2 linked regions of the Adhaeribacter radiodurans genome follow. The protein of the gene in region 2 interacts with the protein of the main gene of each other region in a pairwise test. Links are inferred from orthologs where the notes say so. Each region holds a gene or a part of one and is shown on either strand. Other genes may lie near its edges.

What was found. Proteins that work in one complex are often made in the same cells at the same time.
Region 1: the proteins of HUW48_RS11000 (region 2) and HUW48_RS22905 interact in binary tests that used the Escherichia coli proteins (3 or more experiments, as listed by UniProt). The link is inferred for Adhaeribacter radiodurans from one-to-one orthologs.

What each region holds. Positions count from the first base shown.
Region 1 is NZ_CP055153.1:5,752,253-5,757,547, forward strand. Bases 918-4,285 are described here. They hold HUW48_RS22905 (2-oxoglutarate dehydrogenase E1 component), read right to left. Parts: upstream 3,890-4,285; coding sequence 1,118-3,889; downstream 918-1,117. Other genes in these bases: odhB (2-oxoglutarate dehydrogenase complex dihydrolipoyllysine-residue succinyltransferase), read right to left, coding at 918-961. Also shown: more of odhB, read right to left, coding at 1-917; HUW48_RS22910 (dipeptidyl-peptidase 3 family protein), read left to right, coding at 4,311-5,295. UniProt on the Escherichia coli protein: E1 component of the 2-oxoglutarate dehydrogenase (OGDH) complex which catalyzes the decarboxylation of 2-oxoglutarate, the first step in the conversion of 2-oxoglutarate to succinyl-CoA and CO(2).
Region 2 is NZ_CP055153.1:2,654,214-2,659,012, reverse strand. What follows is about bases 938-3,809. They hold HUW48_RS11000 (ABC-F family ATP-binding cassette domain-containing protein), read left to right. Parts: upstream 938-1,337; coding sequence 1,338-3,281; downstream 3,282-3,809. Other genes in these bases: HUW48_RS10995 (type IX secretion system plug protein), read left to right, coding at 3,335-3,809; HUW48_RS11005 (2'-5' RNA ligase family protein), read right to left, coding at 938-1,076. Outside these bases: HUW48_RS11010 (porin family protein), read left to right, coding at 1-348; more of HUW48_RS11005, read right to left, coding at 519-937; more of HUW48_RS10995, read left to right, coding at 3,810-4,687. UniProt on the Escherichia coli protein: Genetic data indicate it may be involved in ribosome assembly or function.

The DNA.
Region 1 (5,295 bases), 3.1 Mb from region 2 along the record:
CAACAGGCTGTGCTTGTGGCGCCGCAGCAGGTTTAGCCTGCGCACCTACGGCATCTTCTTTCGTAATGCGGCCATCCCGGCCAGAGCCAACCACATCCGTTGCATTAATACCTTTTTCAGCTAATATTTTACCAGCAGCCGGCGAAGGAGTGCCACTAGCATAGGTTTGAGCTCCCCCGTTAGAGGCCGCAGCGGCTTGCGCGGACTGGGATGCAGGTGCGCTGGCCGGAGCAGCTGGAGCACCGGAAACAGCACCTGTAGTACTTTCGATGGTACAAATAACGGAACCAACCGGTACAGTTTCACCTTCCGGGGCTACAATGTGTAAAGTACCGGCAACTTCGGCGGGTAATTCAAAAGTAGCTTTGTCGGATTCCAATTCGCAAATAACTTCGTCGAGAGCAACTACTTCACCATCTTTTTTAAGCCATTTAGAAATAGTTACTTCAGTAATAGATTCGCCTACGGTAGGAATTTTAATTTCTTTGGAACCGCCAGCGGCTGTAGCTGCGGCATTGCCTACCTGCGGGTTATTATTAGTTGACACTGGATTGTATGAGCTGTCGGCTACCGGAGCTTTTTCGGCGGCAGGTGTACTCTGCGGATCCGTAATGGTTTTGGCTTCGGCGGGTTGTGGTTCTGCTACTGCACCGCCGTAACCAGAGCCACTGCCTTTACTTTCGGCGCTGGCCCCACCGGTGGTAGTACCCGTACCGTTGCTGCTACCGCCCTCCTCGATGCTACATAGTACCGTACCAATCGGAATGGTTTCGCCTTCGGCTACTATAATGCGCAATATACCGGCTCCTTCAGCTGGTAGCTCAAAGGTGGCTTTATCCGACTCCAGTTCACAAATAACTTCGTCCATTGCTACTTGGTCGCCGTCTTTTTTTAGCCATTTGGCAATAGTTACTTCGGTTATCGACTCGCCCACCACGGGCACTTTTACTTCCAATGACATATATCTTTGAGTTATGAGTTAAAAGTTAAGAGTTATGAGTTAAAAGTATACAATTAGAAATAAGGTTTATAAGATAAATTTAAAAATTTAAACCTACTTACTTTTTACCTCTTTCCAACTCTTAACTTTTAACTTATAACTCTTAACTAAATACTACTAAATCGCGAATGCTTTTTCGATAAGCTCGCGTTGTTCTTTGTTATGGATTTTAAGATAACCAGTAGCTGGCGATGAACTAGCTTTACGGGCAATAACATCCTGCAAAATATTTTTGAAGCGTAAAGCCCGTAAAATATACGCCCAGTAACCCATGTTAGATGGTTCTTCCTGTGCCCAGTATACCTTCGGATTATTGTATTTACTTAATTCGGCTTCCAGTTGCAAGTGCGGGAACGGATGCAATTGCTCCAGGCGAATAACAGCTACATCTTTTCGATTGTTTTTTTGCTGCTCATCAAATAAATCGTAATAGAATTTACCGGAACACATAATTACTTTGGTTACCTCGCTCGCTTCGGCATACGTATCGCCAATTACTTCTTTAAAAGAACCAGATGTAAATTCAGATACCGGCGACACGGCTAACGGATGACGCAGCATGGATTTTGGGGCCATGTTAATTAACGGCTTCCGGAATGGCAACGCTAATTGGCGACGCAGCACGTGGAAGAAGTTAGCCGGTAAAGTAATGTTGGTTACAAAAATATTGTATTCGGCAGCTAGCTGTAAAAATCTTTCCGGGCGGGCATTGGAGTGTTCCGGACCTTGGCCTTCGTAACCGTGCGGCAATAACATTACCACACCGTTCATCCGTTGCCATTTAGACTCGGAAGGCGTAATAAATTGGTCGATCATTACCTGGGCGCCGTTGGCAAAATCACCGAATTGTGCTTCCCAGATTGCTAAAGCGTTAGGGTTGGCCATGGCATAACCAAATTCAAAGCCTAATGCCCCGTATTCCGAAAGCAAGGAGTTGTAAATTCGCATTTTCTCCTGGTTTTCGTCGATGTAATTTAAGCTGTTATAACCTGAATTGGTTTCAGCATCGTGCAATACAGCGTGCCGGTGCGAGAAAGTACCGCGCTGTACATCTTGTCCGCCTAATCGTACAATCTTATTTTCCAGCAATAGCGATCCGTAAGCCAGTAATTCAGCCGCAGCCCAGTTCAGGGTTTTGGTGTTAAAGAACATGTCCTGCCGTTCTTTTAGCAATTTTTCAATCTGCTTTAAAGGTTTAAAACCTTCCGGAATAGTAGAAAGTGCTTTACCTACTTTTTCTACTACTTCCTGGCTAATACTGGTATCCGGCGATTTGTCAAAATCTTCGGGAGTTGAGCGGCGTAATACCTGCCATTCTTTTTCCAGTACCTGGTAATTGTAAGGTAATGGTTTTTGTTTTACTAAATTCAAACGGTCTTGCAGTAAATCACGGAACTCTTTGTCCATGTTTTCGGCTAGTTGCGCGTTTACTTCGCCCCGGTTAATTAATACTTTATTATAAATTTCCCGCGGATTCGGGTGCTTGGAAATCAGGTTATATAATTGCGGCTGCGTGAACTTAGGCTCGTCGCTTTCGTTGTGCCCATGACGGCGGTAACAAACCATATCCACAAAAATATCCGCGTGGAAACGCTGGCGGTATTCGGTAGCAACCTGTACGGCGTAAACTACAGCTTCCGGATCGTCGCCGTTTACGTGTAATACCGGGGCATCAATAATTTTAGCTACGTCTGTTGAGTAAATAGAGGAACGGGCATCTTCAAAATCGGTAGTAAAACCAACCTGATTATTAATTACAAAGTGAATAGTACCTCCGGTTTTATAACCTTCCAGTTGCGACATTTGAGTTACTTCGTACACAATGCCTTGACCAGCCAGAGCTGCATCCCCGTGAATTAAAATAGGCAGGATTTTATCGTAATCGTTTTTGTACATGCTGTCAATTTTAGCCCGTACAAAACCTTCTACCACTGGGTTAACTGCCTCTAAGTGCGAGGGGTTAGGCGCCAGTTTTAAATTTACTTTTTTGCCCGACACCGTAGTTACCTCGCTGGAATAACCCATGTGGTATTTTACATCGCCATCGCCCATGGTTAAATCCGGTACGGCAGTACCTTCAAACTCACTAAATATTTGCTCGTAAGTTTTTCCCAGGGTGTTAGCCAGCACGTTTAAACGGCCGCGGTGGGCCATCCCAATCATTACTTCTTCTACGCCCAGTTCAGAGGCTTTATCAATAATGGCATCCAAAGCCGGAATGGTAGTTTCGCCGCCTTCCAGAGAAAAACGTTTCTGACCTAAAAATTTAGTGTGCAAAAAGTTTTCGAAAACAACAGCTTCGTTTAACTTTTTCAGAATCCGCTTTTTGTGCTCCAGAGGTGGATCAAAATTTAAAAATTCTTTCTCAATCTTATCCCGGAACCAATCCAGTACTTCCGGGTCGCGGATGTACATGTATTCAAATCCGATAGTTTCGGTATAAATCTTATTCAGTGCTGTAATAATGTCGCGCAGCGAAGAAGCGCCAATACCAATAGCTTCTCCGGCCTGAAAAACAATATCCAGATCGGCTTCGGATAAACCAAAATCTTTTAAATCCAATAAAGCTTTCCGGTCTTTGCGCGGACGAACCGGGTTTGTTTTAGAAAGCAGGTGCGCCCGGCTCCGGTAAGCCTGAATCAGGTTACGTACTTTTAACTCCCGGTCAATGTCGGAAGTGGAAGCTGCCGGTGCAGGAGCGGTTTTGCTGGAACCATTAGCAGATGGAGCGTTATGTCCATTTTCTGACGTATATTTAACGGAGAAATCGTACCCCTCAAAAAACTTACGCCAGCCAAAATCTACTGATTCTGGGTCTTGTTGATAGGCTTTATACAACTCATCAATGTACGATGCGTCTGCATTAGCAATATACGAGAAACTACTCATGAATACTGGTTATTATTAAACGGTTTTCAAATGTAAATACTTTACTTAAATTCAAAAAATTCGTATTCGCATAAACGAATATATCTGTAAAACAATCAAGTAAATGCATTAGTGCAGTTTTGCTCTTAAATGTAGCAGACACTAATTACTTTGATACTTAAAAATTGTATTTGCAACATCTACGGGCTTATACGAAATATAGCAGTCAAGATGAATATTTTAGCGGTAAAATTTGATGATTTTTTTCTAACAAACAACAGGTTTCAGGTAATTTCATAAGGTTGTTCATTGAATAATTTTTAATAAAATATTTATTAAATTTTAATTCGCCGACCTTGATTTACTATTAAAATGTATGCCGTTGACCATCTGTTAATTCCCAAACAAAATTTATCTTACGAAAAAATTAATTTTAAATCGTATGAAAAGAGAATATTTTCAAATTCTGTTTTTAATAAGTGCTTTTTGCTTATTGAGTTGCAATAAAAATCAAAAAGAACAAACCAATAATCAGCAAGCAACTACGGCAAATCAAGACCAAGCCAGCAATACTAACTCAGTAACTCCAATTCACAAACGTTTAGGGAAGTATGTGCAGGTAAAACTTACTTCAGATTTAAACGGATTATCTGCCAAGGAAAAACAAATGCTGCCCTTGCTGATAGAAATTGCCCAGATAATGGATGACCTTTTTTGGTACGAAGCTTATGGCAACCGTGACTCTTTGTTAACCGTCGTGAAAGATGGGGCTACCCATAAATTTGTAGAAATAAATTATGGACCTTGGGACCGGCTGGAAAACAATGCCCCCTTTATACCGGGTGTAGGCCCTAAACCTGAAACAGCCAACTTCTACCCGAAGGATATAACCAAAGCCGAATTTGAAAAAGCTAATCTGAAAGATAAAAAAAGCCACTACACTTTTCTGCGCCGCGATGCGCAGGGAAAATTAATAACGGTGCCTTATCATGTGCAATTTAAAACCCAAGTAGAAAAAGCGGCGTCTCTGCTACGTGAAGCCGCTGGTTTAGCAGAAGATGCCGGTTTAAAGAAATACCTGGCTTTACGCGCCGAAGCTTTATTAACCGATAAGTACCAACCCAGCGATTTAGCCTGGATGGATATGAAAACGAATACCATTGATTTTGTGGTTGGCCCAATTGAAGTGTACGAAGATAAATTGTATAACTACAAAGCCGCGCACGAAGCTTACGTGCTGGTGAAAGACCAGGCCTGGAGTAAACGCCTGGCTAAATACGCGGCGTTTCTGCCGGAACTGCAAAAAGGCTTACCCGTACCGGCTAAATACAAAACCGAAACCCCGGGCACTGATTCCGATTTAAATGCGTACGATGTAATCTATTATGCCGGCGATTGCAATTCGGGTAGTAAAACCATTGCCATTA
Region 2 (4,799 bases):
ACAATTAAGGCGGATTATATAGGTTTAAGTTCGCTGGTGCGCTATTCCTGGATGAACCCAAACTACCAGCCTTTTCTAAATGCAGGCATTACCTTCAACAGATTGTTAAATCTAGATACTCGAGTACAAACAGTAGCAAAACATAGTACTTACAACGAAGTTAAAGATGCACCACTTATAACAGACCCCCGCAACTTTGAGGTAGGGGTAGTAGCAGGTGCCGGTATTAAAGTTAAAAAAGTTACGGCTGAACTTAGGCTGGAAAAAGGTAGTGGATTTTTAATTTACCAGAAATTATCCGTTGATAAAAATATGCTCCTGTTTTTGCTAAGCTATCAAATAAAGTAAACAGAAGATATTCTTGGTATTTCTTTATAAAATACTAAAATTTTAACGTTATAAAGCTGTTGTATGTTACTATGCTATTATGAGGAAAATTCAGCTTATTATATTAAATAGGGACAAGTTTATTAAATATACTCAAAGGGATAAAAATACAAGAAAGGTGCTTCTCGTTTCTAATTAATTACCACTGGTTTAGAGGTAAACAAGTAGGTAGTATCTTGCCGGAATTGGTTGTTTTCGCTTCGTAAAATACTAAAATTGTTAAGTTCAATATCCCAGTTATACGTTCGTTTATTTAAGTAACTTATTATCTCAGGCAATATTTTAGGGGTAGTATCGCGGAGCGCCAAGGAGATATGCGGCACCCAATTATCCGGATCATAAAAATTTATGGTATTTCTACTGAATGTCCGGATGCCCCGGTATAGTTCGGCATGAACCTGGTTAAAACCATCGGCCCGAATAACGGGCACAAACACAACCGGATGTTCCCCCGGAAAAATACCTAAACCAGTAGTTTTTACCCGAACGGAATTGGTTTGCCCGGCAGCTTCGCTTAAGTAAGTTTTTAACTGTGCCAGCTTCTCTACTTCACAAATTAGCCAGGTAATATGCGGATCGGCCGTAATCTTTACTCCTCTTAAACCGAAGATCCTTTCCAGATCGTCGATTATCCCGTTCACAATTTTAGAATGCTCCGCATCAAGTAAGGAAACAACCGCTACCATCATTTATTTTTAACCTGCAAACGAGAGAAAGCAGGCATTCGTTGTGTTAGTTTTAAGTGTTATTAGATAGAATAAAATAGAAAGTTACTAAACCACGTAGTTTTTACATTTTGTTTTTGTTTAATCACTAAGTAAATCTCCTAAGAAGGACGCAAAATTTGTAAGTTTCAACTTTAGAACTTTTTAACCTTCTGAGCTTATATTCTTTAGACTTGCAACTTGCTGTAGCCTTACTTACCTTTGCGTTTTTTATTTCTACAATTCATGATTTCTATTAATAATCTCGATTTTCATTTTGGTAGCCGCACCCTCTACGAAGATGCCAATTTACACATTAAACCGAAAGATAAAATTGGGTTAATTGGCCTAAATGGTACGGGTAAATCTACGCTGCTGCGCGTGTTGGTAGGGGAGTATAAGCCTGATAATGGAACCATCCAGATGAGTCGCGAAACTACTTTGGGCTTTTTAAATCAGGACTTATTGTCGTACCAAACAGAGGATAGTATATTACTGGTAGCTATGCAGGCTTTTGAAGAAGCCTTGGTGTTGCAAAAGAAGATCGAGGACGTTTTACACGAATTTGAAACAGACTACCGCGACGAACTGGTAGATGTTTTAGCCAAACTGCAGGAGCAATTTGAAGCCTTAGACGGCTATAACATTCAAAATAAAGCCGAAGAAATTTTAGAAGGATTAGGTTTTAGCACCGAGGATTTGCAAAAACCCCTAAAAACTTTTTCGGGTGGCTGGCGCATGCGGGTAATGTTGGCTAAAATTTTATTGCAAAAACCATCTTTGCTGCTGTTAGATGAGCCTACTAACCACCTGGATTTACCTTCGATTAAATGGCTCGAAAATTATCTGGAAAACTATGAAGGATCGGTTATAATTGTTTCCCACGACCGGGAATTTTTAGATAAAACTACTAATACCACCGTTGAAGTAGCGCAGCAAAAATTAAACTTATACGCGGGTAATTACTCTTTTTACCTCGAAGAAAAAGAACTTCGCAACGAAATCCAGAAAGGCGCTTTTGAAAACCAGCAATCTCAAATACGGCAGGCCGAGCGGTTTATTGAGCGGTTTAAAGCCAAAGCCTCGAAAGCCAAACAAGCCCAGAGCCGCGCGAAAATGCTCGATAAATTAGAACGGATTGAAGATGTAGCCAGCGATGCACCAAAAGTAAATTTTAAATTTCAGTTTAACGTACAACCAGGCCGTCATATTCTACGCCTGGAACACATGAGCAAAAGCTACGGCGACAAGGTTATTTTCCGGGACACGCACGTAAACATTGAACGGGGCGATAAAATTGCTTTAATTGGGGCTAACGGTAAAGGTAAATCTACGCTTTTACGCATTATTGCCGGCGATGAAGCAATTAATGGCAAGCGCCAACTCGGGCACAATGTAATTATGTCTTTTTACGCGCAGCACCAGTTAGAATCTTTACACGTAGATAACGAAATTCTTCAAGAACTGATAGAAGCTGGTAGCAAGCGTAACGAAATGGAATTACGCGGCATATTAGGTTCTTTCTTGTTTACGGGTGATGCAGTATTTAAAAAAATAAAAGTATTATCCGGAGGAGAAAAATCGCGGGTTGCTTTAGCTAAAACCCTTATTTCGGAAGCTAATTTTTTGCTGCTCGATGAGCCTACCAACCACTTGGATATGCAATCGGTTAATATTCTGATCCAGGCTTTGGAACAGTACGAAGGTACTTTTGTGGTAATTTCCCACGACCGTTACTTCGTCGAAAATGTGGCAAATAAGATTTGGTACATCGAAGATTATCAGCTAAAACAATACCCCGGCACTTACCACGAATACGAATATTGGCAGGAACAACGCGATAAGAACAACCGGAAAACGGGAGATAAAATAGAAAAGCCCACCGCAACTAAGCCGGAACCAATTAAAACTTCAACTACATCGGCCAACACTGCCGCTTTGCAGCAGGATCTTAAAAAATTAAACCAGCAGTTAAAAGAAGTAGAAAATCAAATCAGTGACTTGGAAACCAAACAAGCCAATTTGGAAAAACAACTCGCTGATCCAAATATTTACGGTAATCCTACTCAATTACAGGAAGCTACCCAGCAGTTCGATTCTATTAAAAAGCAACTGGAACTTAAAAATACCCAATGGGAAGAATTCTTGCTGGCAATTGATGAACTCGAAAATCAAGTAAAAAATTTCTGATAAAATAAACCAGAAGTTGGTGTATATTCGTTTTATTACCTTTACGCTTAATAATGAATAGACACCAACTTTTTTTATTTTCCGTTCTTTTTAGCTCTTTATATTGGGCAACTTCCTGTGTTCCTGTAGAGCAAACTACTGCTACCTCGGGTACTACTTCCGGTAAATCAGAATATTCCGGCTCTACTGGACTCCGCTACGAGGATTTTGTGTATGATCCAACCATAAAGTCGGTGCAGTTCTATGTACAAACCGGAAACGCCGAAGAAGTTTTTAATGCCCCGGTGGTTCCTATTACGCAGACAGACCCGGTTATGCTGGAGTTTGACCAGTTAAATACCCCCCAGCAACGGTTTACGGTTAAATTTGTTTACTGCAACATCGACTGGGCAGAGGCGCGCTTAACCCAGATTCAGTTTATTGATGAGTTTAATGAGTTTTATATTACTGACGCACTCTCTTCTTACAATACCAAAGTACCGTATTTCCATTACCGGTTTCAATTACCCCGCGTGAAATTGCCCGGTAATTACCTGGTAGTAGTCAGCGACCGGAGTGGTAATCCTATTATTACCCGCCGTATGATGGTCTACGAAAACAGGGTGACAGTCGCCGCCAGATCAGTTTTACCAGTAGGAACGGAGGAACGCGCCACTAATCAACAAATCGATTTTAATATACTATACCCCGACTACCCGGTGGTAAATCCATCTCAGGAAATTAAAGTAGTATTGCGCCAAAACGGACGGTGGGATAATGCCAAAACTAATTTGCGGCCCTCTTTCGTGCACGATACCCAAAAACGATTAGAATACACCTTGTTTAATGGTACTAACAGTTTTCCGGGGTTAAAAGAATACCGCGGTTTTGATGATCGCAATTTGCGCGGTCGGGGTTTTAATGTAGAAACCGTTAGCTTGGAAGCAAATCCTGTTGAAATAAAACTTTACCCGGAGAAAAACCGCTCCCGCGACGTTTATTCGCAGGATGTGGATATAAACGGAAAAATAGTTTACGAAAACCGGCGGTTTGGCAGCACCAATACCGGCGATCCGGATTATGTACTGGTTAATTTTTCCTTGGCTGCTCCCGATCCGGTACCCGGTGATGTTTATGTCTTTGGCCAATTGAGCGATTGGAAATTAGATCCGGAATATAAATTAACTTACGTGCCGGCTGCGCAACAGTACGCTGGTAAAATATTGTTAAAACAAGGTTATTATAATTATTCCTTTGCGCTGCAAGCGGCTAATCAGCCTCAAAAAGCTAACGAAGTTTATTTTGAAGGTAGCCATTTTCAAACCCGTAATAATTACGACGTACTCGTTTATTACCGCCCGCCGGGAACGCGTACCGATTTACTAATTGGCTATCAATGGCTTGAAACTAATGGTACCCGCCGTTAAAAATGCGGTAAATCTATTTTAATCATTTTCGTATATTAAAAAAGTATTTTTTCAGTTTAATAGGAGATAACCATAAAAGGCATGTTTTCTATTTTTTCTCCATCTTAAGTTT